DNA from 4 places in the Streptomyces sp. 4F14 genome. Region 3 is predicted to be linked to each of the others. Evidence: riboswitches for the same ligand, from Rfam matches in the RefSeq annotation. Region 3 holds a riboswitch; each other region holds the start of a gene.
What was found. A riboswitch is a leader RNA that binds a small molecule or an ion and turns the genes downstream of it on or off. The one in region 3 is predicted to bind cyclic di-AMP.

Region 1: it holds a riboswitch for cyclic di-AMP, as region 3 does, so the genes downstream of both, ACLZOT_RS25110 (M23 family metallopeptidase) here and ACLZOT_RS33535 (C40 family peptidase) in region 3, are expected to answer to the same signal.
Region 2: it holds a riboswitch for cyclic di-AMP, as region 3 does, so the genes downstream of both, ACLZOT_RS36345 (transglycosylase SLT domain-containing protein) here and ACLZOT_RS33535 (C40 family peptidase) in region 3, are expected to answer to the same signal.
Region 4: it holds a riboswitch for cyclic di-AMP, as region 3 does, so the genes downstream of both, ACLZOT_RS31285 (transglycosylase family protein) here and ACLZOT_RS33535 (C40 family peptidase) in region 3, are expected to answer to the same signal.

Annotation. Positions count from the first base shown of each region.
Region 1 is NZ_JBLRVY010000014.1:244,966-249,167, forward strand. Features, by position in the region: gene ACLZOT_RS25105 (alpha-galactosidase) at 1-1,272, shown strand, start outside; cyclic di-AMP (ydaO/yuaA leader) riboswitch at 1,513-1,710, shown strand; gene ACLZOT_RS25110 (M23 family metallopeptidase) at 1,713-2,726, shown strand; gene ACLZOT_RS25115 (Tat pathway signal sequence domain protein) at 2,838-4,202, shown strand, end outside.
Region 2 is NZ_JBLRVY010000027.1:24,592-28,793, forward strand. Features, by position in the region: gene ACLZOT_RS36340 (polyprenyl synthetase family protein) at 1-852, opposite strand, end outside; cyclic di-AMP (ydaO/yuaA leader) riboswitch at 1,315-1,490, shown strand; gene ACLZOT_RS36345 (transglycosylase SLT domain-containing protein) at 1,496-1,957, shown strand; gene ACLZOT_RS36350 (HAD family hydrolase) at 2,013-2,840, opposite strand; gene ACLZOT_RS36355 (GNAT family N-acetyltransferase) at 3,101-4,189, shown strand.
Region 3 is NZ_JBLRVY010000023.1:126,939-131,140, forward strand. Features, by position in the region: gene ACLZOT_RS33515 (8-amino-7-oxononanoate synthase) at 1-68, shown strand, start outside; gene ACLZOT_RS33520 (DUF397 domain-containing protein) at 114-332, opposite strand; gene ACLZOT_RS33525 (helix-turn-helix domain-containing protein) at 345-1,205, opposite strand; gene ACLZOT_RS33530 (ATP-binding protein) at 1,433-1,870, shown strand; gene ACLZOT_RS33535 (C40 family peptidase) at 1,863-2,336, opposite strand; cyclic di-AMP (ydaO/yuaA leader) riboswitch at 2,340-2,555, opposite strand; gene ACLZOT_RS33540 (hypothetical protein) at 3,044-3,346, opposite strand; gene ACLZOT_RS33545 (ATP-dependent Clp protease proteolytic subunit) at 3,354-3,971, opposite strand; gene ACLZOT_RS33550 (TetR/AcrR family transcriptional regulator) at 4,028-4,202, opposite strand, start outside.
Region 4 is NZ_JBLRVY010000021.1:33,192-37,393, reverse strand. Features, by position in the region: gene ACLZOT_RS31295 (FtsB family cell division protein) at 1-54, opposite strand, end outside; gene eno (phosphopyruvate hydratase) at 167-1,453, opposite strand; gene ACLZOT_RS31285 (transglycosylase family protein) at 1,752-2,456, opposite strand; cyclic di-AMP (ydaO/yuaA leader) riboswitch at 2,461-2,619, opposite strand; gene ACLZOT_RS31280 (LysM peptidoglycan-binding domain-containing protein) at 2,842-3,894, opposite strand; gene ACLZOT_RS31275 (cytochrome P450 family protein) at 4,044-4,202, opposite strand, start outside.

The DNA.
Region 1 (4,202 bases), on a different contig from region 3:
TGGTCCGACGGAGGCTTCGGCGGCGCCAGCCGCGCCTGGCACGCCTACCAGCGCGAGCACGTGATCCCGGACGCCGGCCAGGACCGCCCGGTGCTGTTCAACTCCTGGGAGGCGACCACCTTCGACATCTCCGAGGAGCAGCAGCTCGTCCTCGCGCGCAAGGCGGCCGACATCGGTGTCGAGCTGTTCGTCGTCGACGACGGCTGGTTCGGCGAGCGCGTCAGCGACCGCGCGGGCCTCGGCGACTGGACGCCCAACCCGGACCGCTTCCCGCAGGGCCTCAAACCGCTCGCCGACCAAGTGCACGGCCTCGGCATGCAGTTCGGCATCTGGGTCGAGCCCGAGATGGTCAACCCGGACAGCGACCTCTACCGCGCGCACCCCGACTGGGTGCAGTTCCAGGAGGGCCGCACGCGCACGGAGTTCCGCAACCAGCTGATGCTGAACCTCGCGCGCGAGGACGTCCAGGAGTACCTGTGGGAGCGGCTCGACACGCTCCTGTCCAGCGCCCCCGTCGACTACGTGAAGTGGGACTTCAACCGCTGCTTCACCGACGCCGGCTGGCCCGGCGACCCCTACCCGCAGCGCCTGTGGGTCGACCACGTGCGCGCGCTGTACGGGCTCCTGGACCGGCTGCGCGCCAAGCACCCCGGCGTCGCCTTCGAGTCCTGCTCGGGCGGCGGCGGCCGGATCGACCTCGGCATCCTCAGCCGCACCGACCAGGTGTGGACCTCCGACAACACCGACCCGCTGGACCGGCTCGCCATCCAGCACGGCTTCAGCCAGATCCACCCCGCGCGCGTGATGGCCGCCTGGGTCACCGACAGCCCCAACACCCAGCTCAACCACCGGGTCAGCTCGCTGAAGTTCCGGTTCGTCAGCTCCTTCGCCGGGGTCCTCGGGGTCGGCGGGGACCTCTCGGAGTGGACCGACGCCGAACTCGCTGAGGCGCGCGAGTGGGTGGAGCTCTACAAGGAGATCCGCCCCGTCGTCCAGCAGGGCGACCTGTACCGGCTGCGCGCCCCCGAGGGCGGCCTCAGCGCCGTGCAGTACGTGCGCGGGGACGAGGCGGTCGTGCTCGCCTGGCTGCAGGCCCAGCACTACGGGGAGACCGTCCCGGCGGTGCGGCTGCGCGGGCTCGACGCGACGGCGTCGTACGAATGCCTCGAAACCGGTGAAATCCATCGAGGTGCGGTATTGCTGCACCACGGGCTGCGGACCGGGCTCAGTGGTGACCTGGATGCGGCGGTATTCCGGCTGCGCCGTATCTGAGGTTTCTGTCCGAATTGGGAAACCTGTGAATCGGGCGCGTGAGCAGGGTCATATTTCTGGCCCTGCGTCACGCGTCATGTGCACGTAATAGCCCGGATTTTCAAGGGGATTCAGGGGTTCGGGCGGGTTTTCGCGCGGTGTGCCGGGACGGTCGAAACACGCCGTGAATCGACAGGAAAAAGATTCATATACAACTTCTGCTTGTCCCCGTGCGTCCGCGTCGCCTACGTTCATCACCAATCCGGGCGGACGCCGAATCCTGCCGCAGCCCGGAGCCGAAGACACCCACCAGGAAAACGGCAGGAGCGGGGGACCCACAGGCAGTTCCGTCTGGTCCGGTCTTCCGGAGCAGGCTTGGGGTAAAGCCGTGCCCAGTGCACGGCCGGACATCTCCTGTCCGCACCCGACAGCTCACCTCGCAGGCGCAGGAGAGGATTTCCATGCCCGCCAGGGGTAAGCACCGCCGCCCGAAGCCGCCTCGTTTCTCCCGGTCGCTCGCCGTGGCCGGAACGGGTGGCGCGGCGCTCGCACTTCCGCTCATCGGGGCCACCGGGGCACACGCGGAGACCGCGTCCTCAGTGTCCTCGGCGGGTACCTCCACCGCCGCCGCCACGGCGCCGGTCCCGGGGACGACCGTCCAGGCCGTGCCGGTCGCGCGCACCGCCTCGGCCACGACGCCGGCCACCACCCGCAAGACGACCACCTACACCGTCCGCTCCGGCGACTACCTCTCGAAGATCGCCGAGGAGCAGAACGTCACCGGCGGCTGGCAGCGCATCTACGAGGACAACCGGGACGCCGTCGGCTCCGACCCCTCGCTGATCCACCCCGGCCTGCGGCTCTCGCTCGGCGCGAAGGCGGCGCGGGCGGAGAGCCGGGCGAACACGGACACGCAGTCCTCGCAGCGGTCGTCGCAGAAGTCCCAGGGCTCCTCGGGCTCTTCGGACTCCTCGTCCTCGGCCTCGTCGTCTTCTTCGTCCTCGTCGAAGAAGTCCTCCGGCTCGTCGTCCTCCTCGAAGGCCACCACAGAGAGCGCCTCGTCCTCCTCCGGCTTCACCGCGCCCGTCCGGGGTGCGATCGTCGGCACGGGCTACCGCGTCTCCGGCAGCATGTGGTCCAGCGGCTACCACACGGGCGTCGACTTCGTCGTCCCGAGCGGTACGACCCTGCGGGCCGTCGGCGCCGGCACGGTCGTCTCGGCGGGCTGGGGCGGGGCGTACGGCAACCAGGTCGTCATCAAGCTCGCGGACGGCTACTACGCGCAGTACGCGCACCTCTCGGCGCTCAACGTCTCGGCCGGCCAGAGCGTCAGCGCGGGCCAGCAGATCGGCTACTCCGGCTCCACGGGCAACGTGACCGGGCCGCACCTGCACTTCGAGATACGGACCACGCCCGACTACGGCTCGGACGTCGACCCGCTCGCGTACCTGCGCTCGCACGGGGTCTCCGTCTGATCTTGCGCGATCATGATCGTTCTGTTGCGGTCATGTGGCATACGTCGACAGCCGGGAAAGCGCGGGGACAGAGTGATCTCCATCCCCTGAAAGCGCTTTCCCGGAGGTCCCGTGTCCGGCGTCAACCGACGTACCGTCATCAAGAGCGCCGCCGTCGCGGCCGCCGCCACCTCGTTCACCTGGCCCCTGTCCCGCCCGGCGGCAGCCGCCACCGGCACGGACACCGCCACCGAGCTGCACTGGCTGGAGGGCACCCCCGACGCCCACCCCGGCACCACCTGGGGCGTCCCCTGGGCGCGCGGAACGCACAGAACCGGACAGCCGCTCAGGCTCACCACCGCCGACGGCACCGACGTCCCCGTCCAGTCCTGGCCCACCGCCTACTGGCCCGACGGCTCGGTCAAGTGGACGGCCCACGCCATCGCCCCCGACGCCCCCAGAGCCGACCGCTACCTCCTCGGCACCGGCACCCCGGCCGCCCCGGAACACCGGGTGACGGTCCGGCGCGCGAAGGGCGGCGTCGAGGTCTCGACCGGCGTCCTGACGGCCCGCTTCGCGGAGAAGGGCGCCGACACCGTCGTACGGAGCCTGAGGCGCGGCGGGGTCGAGGTCGCGCGGGACGGGCGGCTCGTCGCGCTGCGGCAGGGGAGTGTGCGCGACGGGGCCGATGTGGAGGCGTTCGCCGGGCGGGTGGAGAAGGTGGAGGTCGAGCAGGACGGGCCCGTGCGGGCCGTCGTACGGGTCGAGGGGCGGCACCGGCACGACAAGCGCGGGTGGCTGCCGTTCGTGCTGCGGTTCGCGTTCTCGGCGGGCGCTGAGTCCTTCCGGCTCGTGCACACCTTCGTCTGGGACGGTGAGCAGGAACCCGGCCGCGACCAGGGCGACTTCCTGCGCGGGCTCGGCGTCCGCTTCACGGTCCCGCTGCGCGACCAGGCGTACGACCGGCACATCCGCTTCGCCGACTCCGGCGGCGGCCTCTTCGCCGAGGCCGTCCAGGGGATCACCGGCCTGCGCCGCGACCCGGGCGCGGCGGTCCGGGCCGCGCAGATCGCCGGGGAGAAGCTCCCCGACCCCGCGACCTGGGACACACGCGTCGCGAGCCGCCTCGCCTACATCCCCCAGTGGGGCGACTACACGCTGTCCCAACCCACCGCCGACGGCTACCAGATCCGCAAGCGCACCAAGCCCGGCCACGGCTGGATCCCGGCCGCCGCCGGTCAACGGGCCGCCGGCTTCGGGTACGTCGGCGGCGCGGGCGGCGGACTCGCCTTCGGCGTACGGGACTTCTGGCAGCGCCACCCCACCCAGCTCGACGTACGCGGCGCCGCGACCAGCGCCGCCGAGGTCACCCTCTGGCTCTACTCCCCGGAGGCCCAGCCCCTCGATCTGCGCTTCTACCACGACGGGTTGGGCCAGGACACCTACGACAAACAGTCGGACGGTGGCCTGGAGATCACCTACGAGGACTACGAACCC
Region 2 (4,202 bases), on a different contig from region 3:
GGCCTCGGTGTGGCGGGCGTCGTCCGTGAGGTCGGAGTCGAGGAGTTCGCACAGGGCGACGTCCTCGGCCAGACCGAGGCGGGCGGCGCGCTCGCGCAGGCGCAGGACGGGGAGCGTGGGGATGCCCTCGCGCAGGTCCGTGCCGGGGGTCTTGCCGGACTCGTGGGAGTCGGAGGCGATGTCGAGGACGTCGTCGGCGAGCTGGAAGGCGACGCCGAGGCGTTCGCCGTACTGCGTGAGGACGTCCACGACCGTCTCGTCGGCGCCGGAGGTCATCGCTCCGAAGCGGCAGGAGACGGCGACGAGGGAGCCGGTCTTGCCCGCGAGGACGTCGAGGTAGTGGTCGACGGGGTCGCGGCCGTCGGTGGGCCCGGCGGTCTCCAGGATCTGGCCGGTGACGAGCCGTTCGAACGCCTCGGCCTGGATGCGGACGACCTCGGGGCCGAGGTCGGCGAGGATCTGGGACGCGCGCGCGAAGAGGAAGTCGCCCGTGAGGACGGCGACGGAGTTGCCCCAGCGGGTGTTGGCGCTGGCCACCCCGCGCCGGACCTCGGCCTCGTCCATGACGTCGTCGTGGTAGAGGGTGGCGAGGTGGGTGAGTTCGACGCCCACGGCGGACGGCACGACACCGGGCGCGTACGGGTCGCCGAACTGCGCGGCGAGCATCACCAGGAGTGGCCGGAAACGTTTGCCTCCCGCGCGCACGAGGTGCTGCGCCGCCTCCGTGATGAAGGGGACCTCGCTCTTGGTGGCTTCGAGCAGTCCTTCCTCGACAGCCGCCAATCCTGCCTGGACATCGGCTTCCAGCGCCTGGTCCCGCACGCTCAGCCCGAACGGCCCGACGACGGTCACGAGGGATCTCCTGTCTGCTGTTGCCCACGGGCGACTGTTGGCGATTACACGGTTTGTCGATAGGTCGCTGCCATCACTCAAGTCAGCGTATCCGGTCACGTTTCGATCACCGATAGCCCCCACGGTTACAGCACGGGCGCTATCGGATCACGCCCGTTATGCAGACGATGGATCGATAAGGCACATCATCTCCGGACATTCATACCTTGTGCACATTTTGCCGTTATTGCTATTTCGTGAGTTGAGTCACGGGCACTTCCTCCGCCCGCCCCTCCCCCACCACTCTTCCCCCTTGCCCCTGTTGGCGAGTTGACCCTTGGCGGTCGCAAAGGATCAAGCGCCCCATACACCTCACCCGGAGGTCAATAGGGGCGAGATGTGAATCAGGCACTTGTTCCGGACATGTGCTCTCGCATACGTTCCGCCGGGTCGGGCGGACGCCTAATCCTGCCGCCGCCCTTCACCACCTCATCGACGAACCACTCGCGTACGGCAGGAGCGGGGGACCCAGGTAGTACGCCGCGCCGGACACGTCCGCCGCGGCTCGGGGTGAAGCCGTGTCACCGTCCCCGGTGGCCCGGCCGGGCACCTCCCCGCCCGAACCCGACAGCTCACCTCGCAGGCGCCGGAGAGGAAAACCGCCATGCCTGCAGTCCGCAAGAAGCGTCTCGCCCGGGCCCTCGCCGTCGCCGCCACCGGCACGGCCCTGCTCGCCCTCCCGATCGTCGGCGCCACCAGTGCCTCCGCGGCCACCGGCACCTCGTCGTCCACGGTCGCCGGCTACCCGAACACCCTGGACGGCTGGATCCGCGAATCCCTCGCGATCATGGCCCAGAAGGGCATCCCGGGCAGCTACGACGGCATCTACCGCAACATCATCCGCGAGTCCTCCGGCAACCCCTGGGCCATCAACGACTGGGACTCCAACGCCGCCGCCGGCACGCCCTCCAAGGGCCTGCTCCAGGTCATCGACCCGACCTTCCAGGCGTACCACGTCGCCGGGACGGCGTACGACCCGTACGACCCGGTCGCGAACATCACCGCCGCGTGCAACTACGCGGCGGCGGTGTACGGGTCGATCGACAACGTCTTCGGCGCGTACTGAGCGAACACCCCTGTAGGAGCCCCGGTTTCGGACCGGGGCTCCTACAGGGAGCGCGTTACGGAAACATCCGTTCAAGAACGGTCGCCACTCCGTCCTCCTCGTTCGAGGACGTCACCTCGTCGGCCACCGCCTTGAGTTCGGGGTGCGCGTTGGCCATCGCGACCCCGTAGGCGGACCACTCGAACATCGGGATGTCGTTCGGCATGTCCCCGAAGGCGACCGTGTCCTCGGGGGCGATCCCGAGGCGTTCGGCGGCCAGGGCGAGCCCCGTGGCCTTGGTGACGCCGCTCGGCTGGAGTTCGACCGTGCCGGGCCCCGACATGGTGACCGTGGCGAGCGAACCGACCGCCGCGCGCGCGGTGGCCGCCAACTCGTCGTCCGTCAGCGCGGGGTGACGCAGCAGCACCTTGCTGATCGGCTCGCACCACAGGTCCTCGCGGCGTCCCACGCGCAGCGCGGGGAGCGTCGGGTGCGGCATCAGGTAGCCCGGCTCGATCAGCGTCAGCCCGTCCACACCGTCCTGGTCGACGGCGGCGTACACCTGGCCGACCTCCGCCTCGATCTTGCCGAGGGCGGTCTCCGCGAGTTCCCGGTCCAGCGTGACCGACCACAGGAGGCGGTCCTCGCTGGCGTCGTACACCTGCGCTCCCTGGCCGCACACGGCGAGCCCTCTGCCGCGCAGGATCTCCAGCAGGGGGCGCACCCGGGGGGCCGGGCGGCCGGTCACCACCAGGTGCCGCGCGCCGGCCTCCACGACCCGCTGGAGGGCGTTCAGCGAGCGGTCGGAGAAGGTGTCGTCGGCGCGCAGGAGCGTGCCGTCCAGGTCGGTGGCGACGAGGGCGTACGCGCGCGTGCCGGAAGCGGGGGTGGTGGGTGCGGCCATGATCAGAGAATACGGACCGCACCGCGCGCGGGAGGCCCGATGACCTCTCTCGCCACACCCGCGCGCGGGAGGGCCGGTTTCGCGACGAGCACCCGCGCGGGGTGACGAAAAGGTCCCCTTCGTCATCGAATCCCCATCGAGATGCCAACGCTTCTGCGAAGACTGCACCGGTTGGCAACAGCATGGGCCGCTATCTACCGCGGTGCCGTCTGGAGGGGTACGGTCCATGTGTCCAGGGGGGACTTGATCGGGGGGTCAGGTTGAACAGTGGGCGCATTCGTGTGCTGCGCGCGCAGGAGTTGGGCGAGGGGGAGCGTGAGCGGTGGCGGGCCCTGCGGGCCGCCTCGCCAGCCTTGCGCAATCCGTTCATGGAACCGGAGTTCGTCGAGGCCGTGGGGCGCGTACGGGCGCGTACGCGGGTCGCGGTGGTGTACGAGGGGCGCGAACCCGTCGGGTTCCTCCCCCACGAGCGCGGCCCGCTCGGCATGGGCCAGGCCCTCGCGCACGGCGTGTCGGACGCCCAGGGGGCGGTCCTGGCGCCCGGACTCGGCCTGGAGACAGGCGAGTTGATGCGCGCCTGCGCACTGTCGAGCTTCGCGTTCGACAACCTGGAGGCGGGCCAGGGCCTGTTCGTCCCGCACGCCGCCGCCGAGTACGCGGCCTACGTCATCGACGTCGAGAAGGGCTACGACACCTACGAGTCCGTGCTGCGCGGCCAGTCGCCGAAGTTCCTGCGGACGACGCTCGCCAAGGAGCGCAGACTCGGGCGCCAGGCCGGCGAGCTGAGGTTCGTGTTCGACGAACGCGACCCGGCCGCGCTGCGCGCCCTCATGGCGTGGAAGTCCGCGCAGTACCGCCGTACCGGCCGGCGCGACCGGTTCGCGCAGGAGTGGATCACGCGCCTGGTCGCACTCCTCGCCGACACGCGCACGCCGGAGTGCGCCGGCACGCTCTCCGTCCTGTACGCCGGGGAGCGGCCCGTCGCCGCGCACTTCGGGCTGCGCTCGTCGACCGTCCTGGCCTGCTGGTTCCCTTCGTACGACACGGAGTTCGCGAAGTTCTCGCCGGGGCTCGTGCTGCATCTGCGGATGGCCGAGGCGGCGGCGGCCGAGGGCATCACGACGCTGGACCTCGGGCGGGGGGCCGCCGAGTACAAGGAGGCGCTGAAGACCGGGGAGATCCCGGTGCACGAGGGCGCGTGGACGCGTCCGGGTGCGGGGGCGGCGCTCTACTGGCTGAGCCGTGAACCCTCGCGCCGGGCGCACCACTTCGTGCGCGGGCGCCCACGGCTCGCGAGCGCCGCCGCACGGGCGCTGAAGAGCGCCGGGCGGCTGCGGGGCGCCGGGTGAGCAGTACCGAGGG
Region 3 (4,202 bases):
CCCGCGCGGACCTCTCCGGGGTCGAGCTGGACCGCGCTGTGCGGGTGATCGACGCGACACGACCATGAGTCGGCGGACACGGCCGTGCTGTGTTTCCTGAGCGCCGCGCTTGATCAGAGTGCCGAGGTGAACCCTGCCCAGCTCCCCGGGGTGAAGAGCAGTGCGGGTCCGGTGGGGGACTTGGAGTCGCGGACCGCGAGGAGACCCGTGAACGGGGCGGTCTCCACACAGTTGTTGGCTCCGGTGCTGTAGCTGCTGCGCAGCCATCGAGCCTCGGGCAGTGCGAGATGCAGTGCGCTTGCGGAAGGTACGTTCCGAGGCAGTGCTGACATGGGGGTGCCTCCTTACGCGCCGTCACCTATCCCGGCGATGAAATCCAACGAGTCCTCGGGTGAAAGGGCGTGGATCTGAAGGTTGGTGAAAGCCTCCGAGTAGGCCCGGAGGTCTTCCTTCCCCTCAAGGTGATGACTACTCGTCAAGTGGTCAAGAACGACCACATCCAGATCGGAAACGCTCGAAAACGAGAAGACAACGAAAGGCCCCGTGACGCCGATATGCGCTCCGGCGGTGAACGGGAGTACCTGGAGCGTCACTTGGGGGAGCCGCGCGTCGTCGAGGAGCCGTTCCAGTTGTGCCGCCATCACCTCGGGCCCGCCCACCTGACGGCGCAGCACCGCCTCGTCGAGCACCGCGCTCAGCAGCAGCGGCGGATCCCCGCGCAGCACGTCCTGCCGGGCCAGGCGCACCTCCACCAGCGCGTCCAACTGGCCCTCGTCCGCGCCCTCCAGGGCCGAGCGGGTCACCGCGCGGGCGTACTCGGGGGTCTGGAGCAGCCCCGGGACCACCGTCGTCTCCAGCGTGCGCATCGCGCTCGCCTGCGACTCCAGGCTGATGAAGTCCCGGTAGGTGGGCGGCAGTACACCCCGGTAGGCGTGCCACCAGTGGTCCCGGCCGACGCTCTCGCCGTCCCCGGCGAGCACCAGCATCAGTTCCCGCAGCCGGTGGTCGCTCACCCCGTAGGCGTCCAGGAGGAGCGCCACATCGGCCGGTTTCGCACTGCTGGTGCCGGTCTCGATCCGGCTCACCTTCGACTGGTGCCAGCCCACCAGCCGGGCCGCCTCGCCGCTCGTGAGCCGGGCCCGATTGCGTAACGCACGCAGTTCCGCGCCCAGTTTGCGGCGGCGTACGGCGGGGCCGTGTTGCATGCCCTTCTCCTCACTGCTCCCCATTACTCCTTGCGGGCCGCCCAAATCCGATCTGTCGTGGCAGAGTTCACCGCTTCGGGCGACAGATATATGCACATCCTGGTGGATCGCCGCACAGGACGGCCGTGGAAATGGCAGTCTGACGGTGAAGCACCAGTTCCGGGACCGTACTCGAACCATCCGCCGCGTGTCGGACGCCGGTCCCGTGGGAAAGGGACGACGTCGCCATGGCAGACCACCTGGAAGCATCCGTCACCCTGCCGAGCGACCCGCTGTCGGTCGCCGCGGCCCGTACCTTCACCGCGGGCACGCTCGCGGAGTGGGGCCTGCCGCCCGGCGCGGACCTCGCCGAGACCATCCGCCTGATCGTCTCCGAACTCGCCACCAACGCCGTCCAGCACACCCTGGGTCAGTCGCCGACCTTCACCGTCGACCTCGTCCTCGACCGGGACGAACAGCTCAGCGTCGGCGTCACCGACAGCCACCCGCGCTTCCCCAAACGCCTCCCGGCCGCTGTCCAGCAGGACAACGGCCGGGGGATGGTGATCATCCGCTCGCTGACGGCGGAGTGCGGGGGGCGCCTGAAGGTGCGGCCCACGCAGGAGGGCGGCAAGACGGTGCTGTGCGAGCTGCCCTGGACGGCGGTCGCGGACCGGGCTACTTGACCCGGCCGTACCAGACGCTCTTGGTCCAGATCTTCTGGAGCCGCACCACGTCACCCGTCTTCGGCGAGTGCCACACCTTATTGGCGCCCGCGTATATCCCGACGTGGTAGACGTTCGAGCCCGAGTGGAAGAAGACCAGGTCCCCCTTCTGCCGCTTCGACGTGGAGATGTGCTTGGTCCTGTTGTACTGCTGGGCCGCCGTGCGCGGCAGGGACTTGCCGGCCTTCTTGAACGCGTACTGCGTGAGCCCCGAGCAGTCGAACCGCTTGGGCCCGGCGGCGCCGTACTTGTACGGTGCGCCCTTCTTGGACGCCGCCACCTGGAGCGCCTTCGTCGACGCGGTGGCCGCCTCGGCGCCGGAGGCGACGCCCGGTACGACCACGGAGCCGCCCACGGCGGCCAGTGCGAAGGCCGAGACCGTACCGGCTCGGACCATCATCGACGGGACACGATTGAGCGCAGTCATGCGCAACCCTTCGTCAACCGCCTGAGAAGGATGACCTGTCGGATTCGGGCTGGCGAAGTTGGCCCGGCCGTGTCACCACGGCTTCACCCCAAGGGCTGCGCGGTACGGCCATGGTGTGACCGTTCCGGCGACCCGTACTGCTCGGGTCCTCCACTCCTGCCGATGCACTCCTGTCGACTCGGTCATCCGGGCAGCGGCAGGACTCGGCGTCCACCCGGACCGCCCCGCCTCTGTGGCGGGGGCTTGTCGTCAGTCAGGGATCTTGACTCACTCGTGACCGAAATACCCAACGAATTCGAGGATTTGTGGCCTTACTCACGACTGGGCCATTCGGGTGAACAGTTCAGAGAACGGTCACGTGTCCGTCACCTGCGCAGCCGTCGATCAGGGCCGGAATGCCCCGGTCCGCACCCCGTATCCGCAGGTTGCGCAAGTCCTGAGGGCCGCCCGGGGGAAACCTCGTTACGCCGAACGGGGGACGGTTCTACGCCACCGGCCGCCGCTTCGCCGGACCCGCCGTGCCGATGCGGAATCACGCACTCCGTGACGCCCCCGTACGTCGCCGCGCGGGAGCACGGGCGGAGGCACGCGCACGGGGGACGAGGGGGCCGTGCGCCGATGTGCTCCTGTGCGGCGGCGGGACACGGGAGGGCGCGTGGGGCGCACGCGGCCCGAGTCCCCCGCGCCGCACGCGTCCTGCGGAAGGCTCAGTTCCGGGGCGGCGGCAGCGTCACCCTCGCCGTACGGCGGTCGCCGTCCAGGACCCGCAGCGCGCGGGCCAGCGTCTCGGCGTGGACCTCGTGCTCGCCGCGCTGGTGCATCAGCGTCAGGGCGTCGCGCAGCGCCGCAGCCTTCGCCACCAGCGCCTGCGCGGCCCTCAGGCCCCGGTAGGTGTCGCCGTCCCGGCTCGGGTTGATGCGGCCGACGAGGTCGACGACCGCCAGGTAGTGGTCGATCAGATCGGCCTCCGCGCGCGTCAGCGCCGGGAGCGGGGGGAGTTCCGGCAGCATCCAGACCTCACCTTCCGCCGCTCGCCCCGCGGTTGGACACGATCCGGTCGACGACGCCGTACGCGACCGCCGCGTCCGCGTCGAGGATCAGGTCCCGTTCGATGTCCTCGGTGACCTGCTCGGGGGTGCGGCCGGTGTGGCGGACGAGCAGTTCCTCCAGCAGGGCGCGGACCCGGCTCAACTCCTCGGCCTGGATGGCGAGATCGCTGGCCTGGCCCTGGAACTCGCCGGCCTCGGGCTGGCCGATCACCACCCGCGCGCCGGGCAGCATCAGCCGCCGGCCCGGGGTGCCGGCCGCGAGCAGGACCGCCGCCGACGAGCCCGCCTGGCCCAGGCAGATCGTCTCCACGTCGCAGCTGACGTACCGCATCGTGTCGTAGATCGCCGACATCGCCGTGAACGAGCCGCCCGGGGAGTTGATGTACAGCGAGATCGCCTGGTCCGGGTCCTTGTACTCCAGGTGCATGAACTGGGCCATCACGTCGTTCGCCGAGATGTCGTCGACCGGCGTCCCCAGGAAGACGATCCGCTCCTCCAGGAGCTTCGAGTAGGGGTCCAGGGTCCGCGTGCCGTTGCTCGTGCGTTCGTGGAACTCGGGCAGGACGTGACGGGCATGGGCATTCATGGGTGACCCTCCTTCGGCGCCTGTAAAAAATGTACAGGACGTACGTAGGGGAGGGGTCAGTGACGCGGCAGCTCGCGGAATCCGGTGAGCAGGGCCCGCAGTCCGAGGTCGAAGGCCAGGGTGGCGCGGCTGCGGTCGGCGGGGGTCTGGTCGAGTACGGCGCTGAGGTGCGGAGCCGTGTCGCGGGCGACGTCGGGGACCATCACGGGCGGCGCCACCAGGTCGAGGGCG
Region 4 (4,202 bases), on a different contig from region 3:
GAGGGCGCGGAGTCTGGTCGCGGTGGAGAACCGGTCCTTGTCCTTGACGGCCATGCGCCGCGCCTCCCGTTCCCGTTCATACGTGCGTACGTCCCCGCACACGGTACGGGACCGGGTACGGGGACGTACGAGCGACGCCCTTCTAAGCAGCGTCCCTAAGGGTGTTTCAGCCCTTGAAGCGCGGGAAGGCGCTACGACCGGCGTACACCGCCGCGTCGTCGAGGATCTCCTCGATGCGCAGGAGCTGGTTGTACTTGGCGACGCGCTCGGAGCGGGCCGGGGCGCCGGTCTTGATCTGGCCGCAGTTGGTGGCGACGGCGAGGTCGGCGATCGTGACGTCCTCGGTCTCGCCGGAGCGGTGGGACATCATGCACTTGAAGCCGTTGCGCTGGGCCAGCTCGACGGCGTCCAGGGTCTCCGTGAGGGAGCCGATCTGGTTGACCTTGACGAGGAGCGCGTTGGCGGCGCCGTCCTCGATGCCGCGGGCGAGGCGCTCGGGGTTGGTGACGAAGAGGTCGTCGCCGACGATCTGGACCTTGTCGCCGAGGCGGTCGGTGAGGACCTTCCAGCCGGCCCAGTCGTCCTCGAAGAGCGGGTCCTCGATGGAGACGAGCGGGTAGGCGGCGACCAGCTCCTCGTAGTACTCCGTCATCTCGGCGGCGGAGCGCTCCTTGCCCTCGAAGAGGTACTTGCCGTCCTTGTAGAACTCGGAGGCGGCGACGTCGAGCGCGAGGGCGATCTGCTCACCGGGGACGTACCCGGCCTGCTTGACCGCTTCGAGGATGAGGTCGAGGGCCTCGCGGTTGGAGCCGAGGTTCGGCGCGAAGCCGCCCTCGTCGCCGAGGCCGGTGGACAGGCCCTTGGTCTTCAGCACCTTCTTGAGGGTGTGGTAGACCTCGGTGCCCCAGCGCAGGGCCTCGGAGAAGGACTCGGCGCCGATGGGCGCGATCATGAACTCCTGGATGTCCACGTTGGAGTCGGCGTGCGAGCCGCCGTTCAGGATGTTCATCATCGGCACCGGCAGGAGGTGCGCGTTCGGGCCGCCGAGGTAGCGGAAGAGCGGCAGGTCGGACGCCTCGGAGGCGGCGTGCGCGACGGCGAGGGAGACGCCGAGGATGGCGTTCGCGCCCAGCGAGCCCTTGTTGTCGGTGGCGTCCAGGTCGAACATGGCCTGGTCGATCAGGCGCTGCTCGGTCGCGTCGTAGCCGACGAGCTCCGGGCCGATCTGCTCGATGACGGCGAGGACGGCCTTCTCGACACCCTTGCCCTGGTAGCGGTTGGGGTCACCGTCGCGCAGCTCGATGGCCTCGAAGGCACCGGTGGAGGCGCCGGACGGGACGGCGGCACGACCCGTGCTGCCGTCGTCGAGGCCGACCTCGACCTCGACGGTGGGGTTGCCTCGCGAGTCGAGGATTTCCCGGGCTACGACGACGTCGATGGACGGCACGAGCATCTCCTTCAGTGTGACGCGGGTACGCAGACCTCGTGGGCGCTGCGAGGACGAGCCTAACCGGCTCCGGGGCTTCGGCCAGCCGACCGCTCGCCCCGTGGGACAGAACCGACCGTACTCATTGTTCATACTCGGAACAAAGAGGGGGTGACAGCTGGGAGGACGGGGGGCAAAGAAAAACCCGCTCCGGTGCGTACGGGGGAACACGCACCGGAGCGGGGGCCCGTGAGGGACGGGGGGTGACCCTCACGGCGTCTTCACTGTGAGGTCCACGGATGTGAGCGGCCTGTGGTTCAGGTGTCTACTTCAGGTGGAGCTGCTGACCGGGGTAGATGAGGTCGGCGTCCTGGACGATGTCCTTGTTGAGCTGGAACAGCTTCTGCCAGCCGCCGGCGACCTTGTGCTTGGCCGCGATGGAGCTGAGGGTGTCGCCCTTGACGACCTTGTACTCGCCGTCGCCCTTCTTGACCTTCTGGCCGGTCGGGGTGGTGACGGTCTTGGACGCCTTGGGGGTGGTGCTCTTGGGGGCGGCCGGGCGCTCGGTGGAGCGGGAGGAGGAGTTCGACTCCGTACGGCTGCTGCTCGAACCGCTCGACGAGGAGCCCGAGTTGGAGGAGGAGCCGCCGTTGTAGCTGGCGCCCGACAGGCCCACGCCACAGCTCGGCCAGGCGCCCTTGCCCTGACCCGCGAGGACCTTCTCGGCTATCTCGATCTGCTGGGACTTGGTGGCCAGGTTCGCGGTCGGGGCGTACGCGGTACCGCCGTACGCGGCCCAGGTGGAGGCGGAGAACTGGACGCCGCCGTAGTACCCGTTGCCGGTGTTGATGGCCCAGTTGCCGCCGGACTCGCACTGCGCGACGGCGTCCCACTCGGAGGCGGTGGCGGCGGAAGCGCTGCCCGCGGCCATCAGGGGGGCGGCGACGGCGACACCGGTGACACCGGCAAGCGCGACGACACGAGTGGCCTTGGACGGGCGGCGGTGCTTGCCCTTGCCGGAAAACAGCATGGATCGATCCCCTCACCGACGCCTGCGAGGTGAGCTGTCGGGTTAGGGCCGGTTGAGTTGCCCTGTCGCTCCCGCGACTTCACCCCTAGCCGGGTCCGGCGTCAACCACCGTTCCCAGCACTTACCTTGGGTCCCCCGCTCCTGCCTACGGCGCTTGACGCGACGACTGTTCCCGGACGGCCGCTGGCAGGATTCGGCGTTGCGGCAGCCGGGGCTCGGGTTGCCGAGCGGTCACGACCGTAGACATGCGCTCAGCGGATTTTCAAAGACGATCAGGGCTTCTGAGACTCATCCCACACTTTCGCCAAACCCGGACATTAGACGCCAACCGGGACGCCGAACTGCCGTGGTTCCGCCCGCTTTTACGCCTTTGCCGTACGTCGGCTCAGTCGCCGAGAGACAGGGTCTGACCGGGGACGATGGCGCTCGGGTCGGCCCCGATGAGGCCCTCGTTCGCGGCGTAGAGGGCACGCCATCCGCCGTCAAGCTCAAGGGAGTCGGCGATGGAGCTGAGCGTGTCCCCGACCCGGACGGTGTACGACTGGGGCTCGTCCGCGCTCAGCCCGCGGTGCTTGCCGGTGCCGGCGGTCGAGAGGGTCGACGCGCTCTTCGGGGCGGGGACGGAGAGCGGGGAGGCGCCCACGGCCGCGCCGACGCCCGTGTCGACGAGGCTCCAAGAGCCGGGACCCTGCACCGGGTTGTCCGACTTGTCACCGCTTGACGGTTCTGTGGGCTTGCCGTCCGGAACCTGTGGGGCGTCCGGTACGACGCGGCCGGAGCCGTTGGACCTGCCCGCCTCGGCGGAGGTGCCGGTCTCCTCGGAGGGGGCCGACGACGACGGGGTGGGGGTCGGCGTCGGGGTGGGCGTGGGGGTCGGGGTCGGCTTGGCGGCCGTGCCCGTGTCGCCGGAGGTGCCCGAACCGGGCGTCGGGCTCGGCTCCTTGGACGGATCCGACGTTCCGGACGAGCCGGACGTACCGGTCGAACCCGTACCCGTGCTGGGGCTCGGGCTCGGGGTCGTGTCCGTCGCCGCCGCGCCGTTGTCCTTCGTCAGGCCCGCCGTGAGCGCGCAGACGGGCCAGAAGCCGGGGCCCTGGTCGGCGAGGATCCGCTTGCCGACCTCGATCTGCTCGGCGCGGCCGGCGAGGTCGGGGCGTTCGGCGTAGGTGAGGCCGCCGTACTTCTTCCAGTCGTCGAGCTTGATGTGCAGTCCGCCGAACTGGCCCGAGCCGGTGTTCTCGTCCCAGGCGCTGTCCGTCTCGCAGTCGGCCACCTTGTCCCAGACCGTGGTCCCCTCGACCCCGGCCGGGTTGCCGGCGGCGCTCGCGCCGCTCGCACCGAGCAGCGGGATGGCGATCGCGGAGCCGGTCACTCCGGCGGCGACGAGCAGGGCCGGGGCCTGGCGGGGGCGACGGTGACGGCCGTTCCCGGAGAGCATGCGGGCACCTTTCTCACGGCAGTGGGGGCGGGAGTGGCTGGGCCGCTCCGGCTTGTGAACGTATCGGCATACGATCACCTGTCACAAGTTCATGCCGCGCAGATCACGTGAAGATCACGGAGTTGAGGGCGTGTCATGTTTGCGCCGGGTCACCGGGGCGGGGGTGCCGGGGTGAAGGCGACCGGCAAAGTCCGCAGGCCACGCATGATGAGGCCGCCGCGCCATCTCAACTCCTCGGGGCTCACCGCGAGTTGAAGGTCCGGCAGGCGTGTGAGAAGTGTCGCCAGCGCGGTCTGCCCCTCCAGGCG